Regions from separate parts of the Pelosinus sp. IPA-1 genome, predicted to be linked through region 3. Evidence: riboswitches for the same ligand, from Rfam matches in the RefSeq annotation. Region 3 holds a riboswitch; each other region holds the start of a gene.
The links. Region 3 has a riboswitch for S-adenosylmethionine ahead of QSJ81_RS03480 (methionine ABC transporter ATP-binding protein). Riboswitches for the same ligand answer to the same signal wherever they lie in the genome.
Positions count from the first base shown of each region.

Region 1: it holds a riboswitch for S-adenosylmethionine, as region 3 does, so the genes downstream of both, metA (homoserine O-acetyltransferase MetA) here and QSJ81_RS03480 (methionine ABC transporter ATP-binding protein) in region 3, are expected to answer to the same signal.
Region 2: it holds a riboswitch for S-adenosylmethionine, as region 3 does, so the genes downstream of both, metF (methylenetetrahydrofolate reductase [NAD(P)H]) here and QSJ81_RS03480 (methionine ABC transporter ATP-binding protein) in region 3, are expected to answer to the same signal.

Region 1 is NZ_BSVC01000007.1:69,053-74,906, forward strand. Features, by position in the region: gene QSJ81_RS17405 (YeiH family protein) at 1-1,272, shown strand, start outside; gene QSJ81_RS17410 (hypothetical protein) at 1,400-1,675, shown strand; gene metA (homoserine O-acetyltransferase MetA) at 1,855-2,772, opposite strand; SAM riboswitch class I at 2,897-2,997, opposite strand; gene QSJ81_RS17420 (MFS transporter) at 3,255-4,487, shown strand; gene QSJ81_RS17425 (NifB/NifX family molybdenum-iron cluster-binding protein) at 4,655-5,050, shown strand; gene tsaA (tRNA (N6-threonylcarbamoyladenosine(37)-N6)-methyltransferase TrmO) at 5,172-5,651, shown strand; gene QSJ81_RS17435 (methionine ABC transporter ATP-binding protein) at 5,818-5,854, shown strand, end outside.
Region 2 is NZ_BSVC01000005.1:399,659-405,512, reverse strand. Features, by position in the region: gene QSJ81_RS14710 (ankyrin repeat domain-containing protein) at 1-424, opposite strand, end outside; gene QSJ81_RS14705 (homocysteine S-methyltransferase family protein) at 577-2,958, opposite strand; gene QSJ81_RS14700 (methionine synthase) at 2,966-3,646, opposite strand; gene metF (methylenetetrahydrofolate reductase [NAD(P)H]) at 3,674-4,540, opposite strand; SAM riboswitch class I at 4,711-4,813, opposite strand; gene QSJ81_RS14690 (ParA family protein) at 5,128-5,854, shown strand, end outside.
Region 3 is NZ_BSVC01000001.1:755,803-761,656, reverse strand. Features, by position in the region: gene hisG (ATP phosphoribosyltransferase) at 1-478, opposite strand, end outside; gene QSJ81_RS03500 (D-2-hydroxyacid dehydrogenase) at 728-1,678, shown strand; gene QSJ81_RS03495 (HD domain-containing protein) at 1,693-2,220, opposite strand; gene hisZ (ATP phosphoribosyltransferase regulatory subunit) at 2,236-3,420, opposite strand; gene QSJ81_RS03485 (YerC/YecD family TrpR-related protein) at 3,462-3,764, opposite strand; SAM riboswitch class I at 3,916-4,020, shown strand; gene QSJ81_RS03480 (methionine ABC transporter ATP-binding protein) at 4,103-5,161, shown strand; gene QSJ81_RS03475 (methionine ABC transporter permease) at 5,130-5,783, shown strand; gene QSJ81_RS03470 (MetQ/NlpA family ABC transporter substrate-binding protein) at 5,846-5,854, shown strand, end outside.

The sequences.
Region 1 (5,854 bases), on a different contig from region 3:
TTAGGACTTGTTTTGGCCATTACGGCTGCGTTTTTTGGTGGGGTGATAGGAGTATTCAAATCAATGGCAGTTAGTATTCCTGGGTGGTCTAATGATGTAAGTAAAGTTACTGCTGGGCTGAGTAAAAATATTACTGGAATCTTTTTATTATTTGGGTTTTTTCTTGTAGCTTTTTCGATTGGTGCTCGCACAATGGGTTATAATGTTAAAAAATTTATCGCAGGTTTCACAGTATTATTTATTGCGAGTGTGCTCATTTCTATCCTAGGTTCCAATACGTTTATTAAAGATTGGCAGCTAGAGACTCCGCTACTTGCCTTGCTATTCGGCCTTATTATCGGTAATACTGTGACACTGCCACAATGGTTCCAGGCTGGATTAAAAACGGAATACTACGTAAAAACTGGTATTGTTCTTATGGGAGCCACCTTACCCTTTACCATCATTATGCAAGCGGGTCCTTTAGCAATATTGCAAGCAACAATTGTTTCTGTTATCACTTTCGGAGTGATTTACTTTGCTGCAACCCGTTTATTTGGTCTGGATGAACGTTTTGCTGCCTGCTTAGGGGCGGGTGGATCAATTTGCGGAGTATCGGCTGCCATTGCCATTGGTGGTGCTTGCCGTGCGAAAAAAGAGCATGTTTCTGTGGCGATATCTATGGTCATTGTTTGGGCCGTAGTAATGATATTTGTACTTCCTCTGTGGGCAAAGCAACTAGGTATGGGGGCTGGACCTGCCGGGGCCTGGATTGGTACTTCGGAGTTTGCTGATGCAGCTGGCTTTGCGGCTGCTGAGGCAATGGGAGATGAAAGATCTGTTAAAACCTTTACGCTAATGAAAGTTGTTGGTCGAGACATGTTTGTCGGTGTATGGGCGTTGGTGGTTGCTTTTTTATCCGTAACAATTTGGGAAAACAAAAGTTCTGCTACAGCGGAGCGTATCGATAAAGGAGAAATATGGCGTCGTTTCCCTAAATTTATCATCGGTTTTTTTGCAGCCTCAATCTTTGTCACAATGCTTATTGCAATGATGGAACCGAAATCCGCGTCGGATTTTTCAAAAGATGCTATAGGCTCCATTAAAACATTACGTGGCTGGACATTTACTTGGACCTTTCTGAGTATTGGATTTACCACCCGTTTCCGTGAGTTAACTTCGTTTGGTTGGAAACCGTTAGTGGCATTTACCATTGGTGTGCTAATCAATGTGCCCCTTGGTTATTGGCTATCAAATGTAGTGTTTGTAGACTATTGGTTGAACATTAAATAAATTAAGTTTCATGGAACTAAGAATAATTAGCAAGGAATTGCCAGAGGAGGGAAAAATCACGGGTAAATCACATAAATCAATGGTAAATCATCTGACCCGAATTATTTTAAAACCCGTGGAGGAACCCTTGTTTAGTGGTCACTTTCTAAAGAACGATGTAGTTGATGCCCAGGCAGTAAGAAATTTTGGCTTACAATTGCAGCACAGAGCGGAACGGGTTGCTTTAATGATGGAATTGTTGGCGGCAAAAGAGTTTTCTTTTCATTTTCAACAGGGTTCTATTTTTGCTGATTCGTCGGTGATGGAAGGGCAAGAGGCAAAAGAATATTTACTGGGAAATGGATTTCTTGATCAAGAATTTCAAATATTTCTAGAGTATGGGCGTAAATGGGGAATTATGTAGCGTTGTATTTTAAAAATAGAGTTAAGATTGGATGTTAGTGAATGAGCCAATTATATCTAGGCTGGTTAGGAAAACTAAAGGCTAGATTTACCCTAGGGGGTAAGTCTGGCCTTTTTTCTTAAGTCTTTTTTTCTGCTACATGTTTTTAGATTACCGCAAGGGAGAGTAAGTAAAGAACCTTATAATAAAGATAGATCGAAAGGCGTTTCCTGATAAACATAGTAGTTGAGCCAGTTAGAAAAGAGCAGGTTGGCAGCACTTCGCCAGAGGACTACTGGTGTTTGTGTGGGGTCATCATTAGGGTAATAATTTTGTGGGATTTGAACTGATAACCCTTGAGCAAAATCCCGATCATATTCAGCCTTGAGAGAAAGAGGATCGTATTCTGAATGGCCTGCGATGAAGAATTGTCTACCTGTTAGATCAGCGGCAGCATACACTCCGGAAATATCAGACTCTGACAAGATGCGCAGCTTAGGATTTTTTAGGATATCTTCCCGTTTAAATTCAGTATGTCTGGAATGGGGAACATGAAAGATATCATCAAAACCACGGAATAGTTTGACTTGTTCCGTATCATTCTTTTTGTGGGGGAAAACTCCAAATATTTTTTGTGGAAGATCATATTTTGGAATACCATAGTGGTAGTATAGTCCGGCTTGGGATGCCCAGCAAATATGGAGAGTAGAATATACATGGGTTTTACTCCATTCCATAATTTCGCAAAGTTCATCCCAGTAGGCTACCTGTTCAAAGGGAATTTGTTCGACAGGTGCACCCGTAATAATCATGCCATCATAGTTGCGAGATTTTATATCCTCGAATGTTTCATAAAATTTAATCAGATGTTCTTGTGATGTATTGGTAGGACAATAAGTAGCAGTATACATGAAGTCAACTTCCACTTGCAGAGGAGAATTACCTAGCAGGCGGAGTAATTGAGTCTCAGTAGTAATCTTGATAGGCATGAGATTTAAAATTAATATTTTAAGAGGACGTATATCTTGGGTATAGGCTCGGTTCTCATGAATTACGAAAATGTTTTCACTTTCCAGGATGTTGGTAGCAGGTAAATTGTTAGGAATTTTTATAGGCATAGTGCATTCCTCCATTTTTTTGATATTATAAAAACTCGCTAGAAGGCTGTTATGCTCTTCTAATCAAGTAGGGTAACAAAAAGAGCCCCTTTCCGAGGAAAGGGGCTCTTTAAACCGCACATTCCTCTCATCTTTCAGGATTGCTCCTGCTGGAATTAGCACCGTTGCATTGCTGCCGGCTGCCGGGTGTCATAGGGCCAGTCCCTCGACCTCTCTAGATAAGAGTTTAATATTAATTTATGAATAATATTAACATAGGTAAATAAGTAAGTCAAAGTAAAATTTAATAAAAGGTTTTACAAAATGTCATACTATATTGACAAAGTGACCAAGCTGAATATAATAAAAGTTAAAGATTGTCAATTTCAAGGATGAATGACTATGAAAAAAGGTCAAGCTCTTTCTGAAATGAAAGTGGTTTGATCTCTTTTATTTAATTGGTGAGACATTGGTTGTATAACAAACAAGGAGACTCATGTTATATGTTGAAAACACATAATAAGAATGCGCAAGTTTCTTCCCTCATTCACTGCAAGTCATATGTACATTTTTGGTTTTCTAGGGTTCTGACAACTCTGGCGTATCAAATGCTAGCTGTTGCCGTGGGGTGGCAAGTCTACGAGTTGACTGATAGTCCCTTCTATTTAGGGTTGGTTGGTCTTGCTCAGTTTTTGCCAATGTTTTTACTAACTCTTGTTGTTGGGCATGTGGCGGACCGTTTTAATCGTCAGAAAGTTATTTGTATTTGTCAAATAACGGAAGGCGTGGGGGTAGGTTTGTTGGCAATCGGAAGTTATACTGGTTGGCTTAGCAAAGAAAGTATCATTACCATTGTATTTCTGATCGGCGCAGCCAGGGCTTTTGAGGGACCGACGATGCAAGCTTTTATGCCTGGATTGGTATCGGCTAAGATTTTTCCGCAAGCTTTGGCGACTGTTAGTTCGGCAAATCAGACAGCCAATATCATAGGGCCGGCAATTGGGGGATTACTTTATGCTGCAGGTCCTGGCTATGTTTATTGTACAATTAGTGTACTTTTTCTAGGTGCCAGTCTTCTTATTTCTAGAATTAAAATTCAACGTGAAATACGGAAAGTCCATGCTGTTAATCTACGAGAATTATTTGCTGGGATCACTTTTATTCGTCGAAAACCCACAATACTTGGTGCCATATCCCTGGATCTTTTTGCTGTACTGTTAGGAGGAGCAACTGCTCTATTGCCGATTTATGCTAAAGATGTGCTTTTTATTGGGCCAGAGGGAGTGGGGATTTTACGCTCAGCACCAGCCGTAGGTGCCTTATTGATGTCAGGTCTTTTAGCCCATTATCCTCTTAAACGTAAAGTCGGTCGAACGATGTTTAGCGCTGTATTTGTTTTTGGACTGGCTACCATTGTATTTGCCTTATCAACGTCCTTTGCTTTATCTCTCGCTTCATTAGTTGTCCTTGGTGCTGCAGATGTCATCAGCGTTGTCATTCGTTCCTCCTTAGTGCAATTGCAGACGCCAGATGAAATGCGGGGAAGAGTGAGTGCAGTCAACTCAATGTTTATTGGAACTTCTAATCAATTAGGAGAATTTGAGTCTGGTGTAACGGCAGCTTTTTTCGGTACAGTGCCTGCACTGCTGATTGGTGGTATTGGCACAGTATTGGTTGTTATTCTATGGATAAAACTATTTCCCGAACTCGCTCAAGCTGATCGAATCGCATCTTGACAAAGTGCTATAAACAAGTATATTATATAAACAAATTAGAACGTAAAGCTGATCAGTAGTAATGACTGAAGGCAAAGAAAGGTTCCTTGTGAAGGAATCAATCTTTGCCTTTTTATTTTAAGTATGTATTACTAAAGTTAATAATAAGAGAAAAGGAAGTGTATAGTATGTCTAAAGTTGCTGTTGCGAGTACTGATGGAATAGCCATTAATGAGCATTTTGGTAGAGCGGAAGAATTCTGGATTTATGAAAGCAATGAAGGGGGAGCTTACCAATTTATTGAACGTAGAAAAAAAACGCTTGAAGAATCTGAAGGCGATCATGCTACTACAGTTCAATTACTTGCTGATGTTGAAGTTGTACTAGTTAACAAAATTGGCCCGGGAGCGGAGAAAGAATTGCGACGTGAGGGGATAATTGCCTTAAGTGTATCTGGTACCATTGATAAAGCCCTTAGCGCTTATGCAAAAAGAGGAAAGTTTATCAAGAATAATGCACTACTAGGGACAATAAAAGGATGCCAGGCATCTGGTGGCTTAGGGTGTTCGAATAGATGTAAATGAGTAAGAGTAGGTCAAATTTCCTTAAATGTAACTTGAGTTTATAAGCTGATAGAAGAATTAATTTTTAGTAGTATTAGGTGTCAAATTATTGCTTCTTAGTAAAGACAAAGGAAGGAAACAGATGATTGATTATAAGCCGATAGGTATCATTCACTCGCCCTTTAAAGAGGCAAAGGGGACACCAATTCAAGCTGTTGCAGCCCAGGAGATTGTTGGTAGTATTGAATTAGATCCAGAATACGTTGCAGGCTTAAAAGATATTGAGGGGTTTTCTCATCTTATGTTGCTGTACCACTTTCATTTGATTAGGGAGTCTTCTTTGCTAGTAAAACCTTTTCTGGATAATGAGCTGCACGGAATTTTTGCTACCCGATCACCAAGTCGACCTAACTCAATTGGCATATCAGTTGTACGTCTGATTAAGGTCGAAGGCAATACACTGTATATTAAGGATGTAGATACTATCGATGGGACTCCTTTATTAGATATAAAACCTTATGTACCAAAATTTGATGTCAGAGAAACTGAAAAGACTGGGTGGTTCGAAAAAAGTATACATAAACTTTCACATACAAAAGATGATGGTAGATTCATAAAATGAGTTATCAATGGCCATTATGTCTAGAAAAAACGAATAGATTCTAGAGTAGAACCTTGCCGACTGGTCGAAGAACTAGAGGCTATAGTCCATTTTATAATGGAATATAGCCTCTTTATTTTTATAATTGGCTATTTGCCGAATAGAAAGGTTAAGGAAGGTGGACTGAATGATTACAATTGAGGATTTAAATAAAGATTATATTA
Region 2 (5,854 bases), on a different contig from region 3:
CATCCAGAAAGGCCGTTACTATTTCTTTATCACCACGTCCTGCATAAGAGACCAGATTTTTATCTTCAAAAGTAATGCCAAGCTGTACAATTTTATCAAGGGGAGTATTTGCTGTTACAGCTTCATGAGAAGCTCTGTATCCTAGAAAACCACTAGTTATAATTACGAAACAAAAAAGTATTAAAATTGCAGCGATTTTAATTTGATAAATGTACTTTTGTAGTAATTCAAGATTAGAAAAACTCTGGTCTGATTGTACTGTAGATTCCGAATTTGTAAGCAAGGGGCCCTCTTTAATGGGGGCTGTTTCAGGGGAATTTATACTATCTGCCTGTAGATCAACTTCAGAAATGTGCAATTCTTTCTCTGCACTTGCTAGTAATTCTTCTATATCTATTTGATCGATCGCTTCTTCATCTGCCATAAACTACCACCTATTATTTAATCAATCCGTACTTCCTTAAAATCGACATATTATTTTAAAAAGTTCCATACTGGTAGCGAGAATTCCTGCATTTTAAAAAATAAAAGCATCTTACTTTCATAATATAAATGAAAGTAAGATGCTTTATCTTTTTAGTGAATTGCCAGTAGTTTTTTGGCAATTGTGACAGCTTCGACACCATTTTCCGCATAGGCGTCAGCTTCTGCTTGTATTGCATACTCCTGGGTTAGTACTGCACCGCCTACAATTGTTTTGGCACTAGCATTTCCAGCTTTTAGCGCAGCAATTGTAAGGTCAATTTGAGGCATTGTAGTTGTCATTAGGGCACAGAGGCCTACGATATCAGCCTTGTATTTTAAAGCACCTTCTACAATTGCTTCTGGTGTAACATCTTTACCCAAATCAATTACAGTAAAGCCATTGTTTTCTAGGAGGGCAGCGACTATGTTTTTTCCTAGATCATGAATATCGCCTTTTACGGTAGCCAAAACAACAATACCAAGGCTTTTCGACTCATGAGCAGGTAAAACTTTCTTTATCGTAAGAAAAGCAGCACGCATAGTTTCTGCGGCAAGTAATACTTGTGGTAAGAAACATCGTCCACTGCCAAAATCAGTACCAACTTCATTCATGGCAGCTGTTAAGGCTTGTTCGCTAATTGCAACAGAATTGATTCCTTCATCCAGTGCTTGCTGTACTAAAGGAACAACAGCCTCTTTTTCTCCTGAGGTTATAGCCTGACGAATTTGATCAATGATATTTTTCGGTACATTTCGACTTTCTTCTTCCTCTGTCTGCTTATTGGGTGCATACTGCATACTGTAAGATCTTCCATTGGCGTCATGACCGAGAAGTAAGGAAGAGGCTGCTAAAGTATGCTGCATAAGCGGGTCATAAGGATTTAGTATAGGAGCATCTAGGCCTGCATCTAGAGCCATGGCGCAGAAGGTTGCATTAATGGCGTCTCTACGAGGAAGACCAAAAGATATATTACTAAGTCCCATCGTCGTTGGGTAACCTAAATGCTCTCGGTAAAGTTTTAATGCTGTCAATGCTTCCATGCCGGCATGGGCATCCGCAGCTGCTGTCAGAATTAAGGCATCTAAAACGAAATCACATGGTCTGAGACCTGCAGCAAAAGCAGCATGAATAATTTGTTTTGTAACCTGTAGACGCTCTTGGGCTGTTTTAGGCACACCCTTGGGACTAATTGGTAAACATAAGACGGCAGCGCCATATTTCTTGGCTAAAGGTAGGAATGTTTCCAAACGCTCAGGTTCTGCGCTGATAGAGTTTATAAGTGCTCTGCCAGGGTAAGCCTTAAGGCCAGCTTCTAAAGCCTTAGAATCGGTGGTATCAATGACTAGGGGAGCATCTACAAGCATGGATAACTCTTGAACTACGTATTCCATAGCTTCCGCTTGGTTAATACCAGGAACCCCCATATTAACATCAAGAATATGCGCTCCAGCACGAATTTGGGCTAAGGCTTCTTTTTTAACAGAGATAAATTGACCTGAGGCAATATCAGCAGCTAGTTGTTTGCGGCCTGTAGGATTAATACGTTCCCCGATAATAACTGTGGGATGGTTAGCACCAAGATAAATTGTTTTACTGCGGCTGGTTAAAGCTGTTGTTTTATTAAGTTGTTGCTTAGTAGACAAGGTTGTTACCGAGAGGTGACTGACTGCTTCGTGAATTGCTTTAATATGCTTAGGAGTAGTGCCGCAGCAACCTCCAATATACTGAGCGCCTGCGGCAACTAATTTTTGTGCCCATTGGCCCATTTCTTCTGGCCCCATAGGGAAAACGGTTTGTTTGTTTATAAGACTAGGCATACCAGCATTCGATTGAATACTAATAGGACAACTGGTGGTTTGAGCCAATTGTTCAACAATCGGTAATAGTTGAGCTGGTCCTAAGGAACAATTGGCACCAATCACATCTGCACCCATAGCTTCTAATATGATAGCAGCTGTAACTGGATCTGTACCTGTTACAGTGCGTCCATCTGCACCGTAAGACATCTGACAAATAATTGGTTTAGTAGAAGCTGCTTTGGCAGCTAATAGGGCTGCGCGCATTTCTTGGATATCAATGATAGTTTCAATCAAAATCATATCTACGCCAGCTTGATCTAATGCACAAATTTGTTCATAAAAAACGTCATAAGCGGAGTCAAAGGTTAAATCTCCTAGCGGGGAAATTAATTTTCCGGTAGGTCCTACAGAACCTGCTATCTTGGTTGTTGGCCTGCAAGCGGCCCGTGCCGCTTTTACAGCCGCGGTATTTAGTGCTTGTACTTTATCTTGTAAGCCATAATGTGTTAATTTTATCCGATTTGCACCGAAGGTATTTGTTTCAATAATGTCTGCACCATTATCAATATAACTTTTATGTATGCTAGTAATAACAGCAGACTGCTCTATATTCCATAACTCCGGGCAAGAACCTGCTGGTAATCCAGCATTCTGTAACATAGTTCCCATGGCACCATCAAAAATATAAATCATAAATAGTTCAATCCTTTCTCGCTAAGCAGTTTACTTGTTGACATTGTTGACAGTTAGCCTTTTTGGCAGGCGAAGTAGGGGCACTCTGACAAATATTAGGGGTGAGTCCGATTATAGCAGTAATGGATTTTCGTGGTAATAACATGCAAGAGGGTGTCGCGGTTACATTGATTTCATAGGCATGAGCCAAAGATAGAATTTGGGGTTGTACGGTAATATCCCATTGACCGTAACCAGGACTGAAGCGGAAGAGGGTCGAATAACCCTTTTGATTTGCTTGTTGTCTAAGTAAGTCACATGCTTGGTCCGCCGCCACTTCAACAGCTGTTGTACCAGCTGCATCTAGTAATAATCCTAGGGTATACTCGTCTTTTGTAAAGTATTCACTTACCATTTCCTCTAATCTAGATCCTATTGTAACAGCAATTACGATTACTTGTAGGCAATTTTTCAAGTGTTCAATTATTTTTATTGATGACAGGGTTAGCGGCTCTGGACTCATTATAGTAGCAGTGTTTGGATTATAATCGTAAATTTGCCATACTACTTTAGGCTGTGATATTATTTGTGCCTCAGTACAAGCTTGTTCTAGTAAATGGGGCGGAAACTCGGAAGCCTTGGTTAGTCCAGAATAGCGCTTGATTTCTTTCATATCTAGATTTTTCAATGCTGGATTGTAGATTGGCATAACACTCCTCCTTAGGTAGTCTGCTAGTTAGCGTAGCCCTGTTTCTTGAATGATAGTTTTAGACTGTTCTAGTTTGTTCATAGTATATAGATGTATGCCATCTACTTTATGGGCAATTAAATCGGTAATTTGATTACAAGCATATTCTATTCCAGCTTTTTCAAAATCATTTGGCGAGTTTTCATACTTTTCAATAATGCTTTGCAAAGGTTTTGGAATGGATGCTCCGCATAGACCATGAATTCTAGCCACTTGCCTACTATTTAGTAGGGGCATAATCCCCGCGCAAACGGGGACGGTAATATTGGCTTGTCTGATTCGATCTAGAAAGTTATAAAGGACAGCATTATCAAAAAATATTTGAGTAATGAGAAAATCGGTACCACTATCTACTTTTTCTTTCAGATGAACCGTGTCTTCCGCAAGGTTAGGACATTCTAAATGACCTTCTGGATAAGCAGCAGCTGCAATACAAAAATCATGTTGGGATTTTATGTGGGCAATTAGATTTTTTGCGTAAGGAAAGGTTGTTGTCATATTCTTTAGGGACCCTTTGTCCAGGGGATAATCGCCGCGCATAGCTAATATGTTTTGAATATTATGGGCTTGCAATTGGTTAAGCACTGTATCAATATCATCTTTTTGCGAATTGATACAAGTTAAATGAGCTAGAGCTTCTACATGATAGGTATTTTTGACTTTATCTGCAGTTTCAAGAGTGCGATCCGAGGCGCTACCGCCAGCACCATAGGTAATACTTATGAAGTCTGGGTTTAATGTTTGTAATCCTTCGGTAGTTTTAAAAATCGATTCTAAAGTAACCGTTTGTTTTGGTGGAAATATTTCAAAAGAGACAAGGGTTTTTTCTCGATTAAATAGATCACATAGTTTCATAATTAACCTCACATTATTATAAGTTATTGAAAAGCAACAGGCTTATCTAAAATTTTGGCTTCATCATAACAAAAACAAGAACTGTTCTTAGGTTTATATATTATAATAGGATAAAAAAACAGCCCTTTTCCTTGTTGAGGAAAGAGGCTGTTTTTTTAATCCGTTCTTTCCTCTTATCTTTCAGAATTGAATTCTGCTGGATTTAGCACCATTTGCATTACTGCCGGTTGCTGGGTGTCATAGGGCCAGTCCCTCGACCACTCTAGATAAGAGTATTTATTAAATTGGATATTATGATAAATTAAAAACAAAGGCTTGTCAATATTTTTAATTTATCATATTGATATTTATAGCGTATCATTTATACACTAAAGGTATAAAATACCTATTTTAACGAAGAAGATTGTGGATTAGCCATTTTACTTTACTATTTTATTATAAGTTACTTAAATAATAGTGCTTTTGCTTAAGATGACGGTTTTTTTGCAGGAAATGTTCTTAAGAATGTGGAATGAATTAGCATTATAGAAATTAGCAGCGAAAGTGCCGTTTCGTAGTCTTTCTTAAAATATAAATGAGAATATGGGGTGAACTATTTGGTAAAGGTAATTGCAATTGCCAACCAAAAAGGAGGCGTTGGGAAAACAACAACTTCTGTAAATTTGAGTGCATGTTTAGCAGACTTAGGTAAAAAAGTTCTATTAGTTGATCTTGATCCACAAGGAAATTCTACTAGCGGCTTTGGTTTTGATAAAACAAAAATTAAACAATCTATTTATGATGTCTTAGTAAATGATACTCCAATAGAAGGCGTTATTTTACAAACAAAAATTGAAAATCTAAAATTATTACCCGCTACAATTCAATTGGCAGGGGCGGAAATAGAATTAGTTTCCATTATGTCACGAGAAACAAAACTAAAAAGGGTATTGGATAAAATCAAATATAATTATGATTATATTATTATCGATTGTCCACCATCCCTTGGATTATTAACAATAAACTCTTTAACAGCGGCTAATTCAGTATTAGTACCAATTCAGTGTGAATTTTATGCACTAGAAGGATTATCCCAATTAATGAACACCATAACGTTAGTACAGAAAAACTTGAATCCTGCATTATCCTTAGAAGGTGTAGTTCTGACCATGTTTGATGCTCGGACGAATTTATCCATTCAAGTTGTAGATGAAGTTAAAAGTCATTTTCGTCACAAGGTATATCAAACAATTATTCCTCGTAATGTTCGCCTTAGTGAGGCTCCAAGTCATGGACAACCGATAACTCGATATGATCCTAAATCTAAAGGTGCTG
Region 3 (5,854 bases):
CCGCTAAGCCAACCATTGGTGCTAATTCAATAGAACCATTTAATTTGATAAATTCCATTTGAATACCCATGCTATGAAAAAAGCGTTCTGCAATTGCTGGAAATTTCGTTGCAACCCGCATATGAGCATAATCGCTTAATTTTTCTTGTTGCAAGGCTTCTGGTACAGCCACCATCATTCGACATAAACCAAACTTTAAGTCTAGCAATTCGTATACATCTTTATTTTCTTCCAGCAGTACATCTTTACCAATAATGCCGATATCAGCAGCCCCATATTCAACATATGTAGGTAAATCTGCTGTTTTGGTTATAATAAATCGTAACTTCTCTTTTTCGTTGGTTATAACCAACTTACGAGAGTTTTCACTCAAATCTTCTGCAGTACATCCTACCTTTGCTAACATATCTGCCGAAGGGGCAAATAATTTGCCTTTAGGCAAAGCTATTGTAAGATAATCCATGTCGCTCGATGTCATGAAGAACCTCCTTGAATCCTTTAGTTATTTAAAGCGTTAATATATAGATATATTAACATTTATTAAAATATTCGTCAATGAAAATGTAGGACTTTTTCGTGTATATGTAGAATTATTTGGCAAGAAACTAAAAATATTCTTTTTCAACTATCAGTCTACATTTTTTTTTCATTCTTAATGGATTGTTCCTGATTTTTGCCTTACTCTCTGTTCCTTGTTGATAAAATAGTAAAAAGGGGTGCATCTATTATGCCCAAATTAAATATTCTCGTCATTAACAATTTAGCTAATCACCATATAGAGGCGATTAAAAATGTCGAACCTAACAGCAATGTCATAACTTGCGATTTGGCTCAAGCTGCTGATCACATTCATGACACTGATATTTTATTAACTTGGGGATCCATGGATATTCGTTCCCTCTACCTTGCTGCGCCTAAACTAAAGTGGGTGCATAGCTTAAGCGCCGGGGTTGAAAGTTTGGTTTTCCCTGAAATGAAACTTGCCACTACCATCTTAACCAATTCAAAAGGGATTCATGGCATCCCCGTATCAGAGCATGTTCTGTCTATGATGCTGGCATTTACAAGAGGACTCACCGTCTTTATCAGGCAACAAGGAAAAAGCCTTTGGAAACGTACTCCTGTTGATGAAATCCACGATAAAACCATCGGTATCGTTGGACTTGGCAGCATTGGCAGAGAAATTGCGAAAAAAGCAAAAGGAATGGGTATGCAGGTTCTCGCCAGCAAACAAACAATGACAAAAGAGCTCTTCGTAGATGAACTATATCCTCCCGAAAAGCTCCATGAATTACTTTCCCTTTCCGATTTCGTAGTAATTGCTCTACCTTTGGTAGACGAAACCAGAAATTTATTTACGCTAAAAGAATTTTCTGCTATGAAACCGTCAGCCTACCTCATTAATATTGCTCGGGGCGGTATCATTCAGCAAGCAGATCTGGCGACTGCTCTACAGCAGGGCCTAATAAAAGGCGCTGGCTTAGATGTATTCGATGAAGAACCTTTGCCAGATACTTCCCCTCTATGGAACATGGAAAATGTGATTATTACCCCACATGTAGCAGCCTTATCACCCAATTATCTTGACCGCGCCATTAAGCTCTTCACTGACAATCTCTCCCGCTTCCTTGAAAGTAAAGAAATGTTAAATTGTATTGATAAGAAAAAGGGCTATTAATTAGCTATATAGCCCTAATGCATATTATCAGACTTTCTAAGTATCACTAACTCCAGCGGATCATTCTCTGCTGGAGTTTTATGATGTATCCTAACAATTTCAATTATTTGAGGACATTCACCAATGTCCCTTAGCATAGCGGCACTGCGTTCAGCATGATGAAAATAGACATAAAATGCATGGCGAAGATTACTTAGTTTATTGCCTCGCCCTAGCCTACCCCATTTTTTTGCCCAACTCGGAGCCAGACGGTGTCCAATTACAGTGATAATCTTATCAAATGTACTAACATCATTCTTAATTTTCCCTACATCATGGAGTAAAGCACATTTCACTAACAGTATAGCGTCGATTTTAGGGTGGCTTTTTGCTAAGTCAAGAGCTGTATAGGCTACATTAAGGGCATGCCTTTGATCAGGTACGTTCATATTCCAAAATAATCCCTCGGCAGGGGAGCTTAAATAGAAGCTTACAAAATTTCTATCTTCTTGTGTAATCTTTGCAGTAAGTGCAGCAATTACTTGTTTTAGTCGGTTAAACATGTATCCATCCACCTATTACTCTACATAAACCAAACTGACATAACCTTTGCTTCTTTGACTGGTCTCAGCTGCTATTTTTGACTGAGGAATCAAAGCAAGTTCTACACATTGACCTGATTTACGCAATGATTCTGCTTGTCCAATGGCCGCTGCCAACTTATCTTCTCCCCAACCAACATAAACACTTTTGCAATTGGGAGTACCAATAATACCTTGACGTTCTAGTGCTAACAATACGCGTTCTATACCTAAGGCAAAACCAGTAGCACCAGAGTTCATACCAAAAGAGTTTAACATAGTATCATACCGGCCGCCACCACATATGGGAAAACCAAGTCCTGGTGTGTAACATTCAAACACCATACCTGTGTAATATTCAAAATCACGAATAATTCCTAAATCAAAATCTACATATTGGGCAACGCCGTAACTTTCTAACAAACTATAGATAGCAGATAAATTATCTAAAGCCTTGCGACTCTTCTCATTGGTTACCATACTATAAGCTTCTTTAAGCATTTCTTTTGTACCATGAAGTAATGGTATATTCTTAAGTAACTTTTGTTCTCCTTCTGGTAAACCGCTATTGACAAGAATTTCATCTAATCCTACTAAATTTCTTGTCACCATAGCTTGTTTTACCTGTTGTCTTTGAGAGAGAGAAAGCTCACTTTGTTCCATTATACCGTTAATAAAATCCACTTGCCCCAAACCAATTTGAAACTTTTGTAACCCGGATGTAAGCATGGCTTCTACAGCCAACGCGATGACTTCTGCATCAGCGGTAGGCTCAGAAACTCCCATAATTTCCACACCAGCTTGATAAAATTCGCATTGTCTTCCAGCCTGAGCTTGCTCATAACGAAATACATTTGTTAAGTAAAATAATTTCATTGGACTGGGACTTTCCTTAAAACGAGTCGCTGCAACCCGCGCCATAGGAGTCGTCATATCTGAGCGAAGCGCTAAGATTCGGTTGTTCTTATCAAAGAATTTAAACATATGCTGTTCTAGCTCATTGCCAGCTCCTACAGCCATTGTTTCTAAATATTCCATCGTCGGAGTCACAACCTCATCATAGCCCCAACTAGCAAATAAATGGGCTAAAGCCCCTTCTACAGCGCGTTTCTGCTTAGCTTCTTTCGGCAGAAAATCTCTTGTACCATAGGGAATTTGTGGCACGAATTCATCTTGACCCATAAAAATAAACACTCCTAACTTAGTTGAAATATTTTCTGACCCTACTTATTTTGGCTTTCAATTCGTTCTAACATAAACTTATATCCATCTGCACCATAATTCAAGCAACGCTTTACTCGACTAATCGTTGCAGTACTTGCTCCTGTTTTGTCGACAATATCATCATAGGTATGACCAGCCTTTAGCATCCGTGCTACTTCCATCCGTTGGGCAAGAGACTTCAATTCACTTACTGTACAAATGTCTTCAAAAAACTGATAACATTCTTCTTCATTTTCTAGCAGTAATATAGAACGGAATAATTGATCTGTCAGTTCATCTTTCAACTTGGGATTCGTAGCCATATTTCTTTCCTCCTACTGTAGGATAAATCCTTTATCCCTTTTAAGCTTTACTTAGTGAAATTATAACATTGCCATTCCTAATTTGCAAAGTGATTTTTTTCTTGACACCATTTTTCAAAAATGATAATATATGTTTCAACAAGTTAATATTTTTTCATCAAGAGCAGTTGAGGGAATGGCCCTATGAAGCTGCGGCAACCATTCACTTTTGTGAAACGGTGCCAATTCCACAGGATCTAATCCTGGCAGATGAAGCGCAATTCAGATTGATAGCACGCTTCATTATTGTGAAGCGGTTTTTTTATGCATCAAAAGATTATAAGGAGGGAAAGATTCCATTGATTAGACTTGAAAATATAGAAAAAGTATACCAAAGCGACAACGGCACAATTCACGCTTTAAATGGAGTTAATTTAACTGTTGAACAAGGAGAGATTTTCGGGATTATCGGAACAAGTGGCGCTGGAAAAAGCACACTAATCCGTTGCATTAATATGTTAGAACGTCCTACTAAAGGTACTGTAATAGTGGATGACCAAGAACTAACGTCTTTAAACGAACAAGAATTACGAGAACAGCGTAAAAAAATAGGCATGATCTTTCAACACTTCAACTTACTATCTTCTCGGACGGTTTATCAAAATATAGCCTTCCCCTTAGAACTGGCAAAGCGTAGTAAAGAAGAGATCGATACAGAGGTTATGCATTTACTCGCATTAGTTGGACTTACTGATAAAAAGGATCAATATCCATCTCAGCTAAGCGGCGGGCAGAAACAACGGGTTGGTATTGCAAGGGCATTAGCAAATCACCCTAAAGTACTCTTGTGCGATGAGGCCACTTCTGCCCTTGACCCCCAAACAACCAAGTCTATTTTAGAATTATTAAAAGATATTAACCGCAAATTCCAACTCACGATCGTGCTTATTACTCATGAAATGCAGGTTATCAAAGAAATCTGTAATCAGGTTGCAGTCATTGAGGGGGGCAGGATCATTGAGCAGGGCAATGTAATTGATATTTTCACTCAACCCCAAGCAAATACTACTAAGGAATTTATTAGTGCTATCATCAATCATAACTTACCAGACTTCTTCAATGATATTACCTTATCACCAGTACCTACTGCTGATAGCAATCTTATTTTGCGTTTATCCTTTATTGGTCACTCTACCGAAGAACCTGTTATTTCTAGTATGATTCGTCGTTTTAACATTGATGCCAGTATTTTATACGGGAACATAGATCATATTCAAACAACTCCTTTTGGTACATTAATTGTAGAACTATCAGGTGAACAGGCAGCTCTTCAGCAAGCACTTAGTTATTTAAAAACACGTGAATTAGGAATTGAGGTGATTGGTTATGTCGCAAGACATGCTCGCGTTGCTGGTTAAATCCTTATGGGAAACTACCTATATGGTTGCTGTTTCTAGCTTTATCTCAGCTCTCATTGGTATACCTTTAGGTATTATTTTAGTAACTACGAATAAAGGACATATTCTTGAAAATACTTCCCTTAATCGAATATTAGGGGCTATTGTAAATGCGACTCGCTCCACACCCTTCATTATTTTAATGGTAGCTATTATTCCAGTCACTCGATTATTAGTTGGTACTTCCATCGGCACCAATGCGGCCATCGTCCCACTAAGCATTGCCGCCATCCCTTTTGTCGCTCGTATCGTAGAATCAGCTCTCAAGGAAGTTGATTATGGTGTCATTGAAGCAGCACAAGCCATGGGCGCATCTCCTAGAGAAATCATTACAAAGGTCCTAATTCCAGAAGCTATGCCCGCAATTGTACTTGGATTAACATTAACAATTATTAGTCTTATTGGCTACTCGGCCATGGCTGGAGCCATTGGCGGCGGCGGTTTAGGAGATTTAGCCATTCGCTATGGCTACCAACGTTTCCGGGCTGATATCATGTTAATCACTGTTATTATCTTAATTGCACAAGTACAAATCGTACAGTCCACTGGCGATTATCTATCCAATCGTCTCAACAAAAAATAGGAGCAGCACGAATTGAGTTTTTAGGTGCTTTCTATAAAAAAATTTCAGGGGGATTATAAATAATGAAAAAA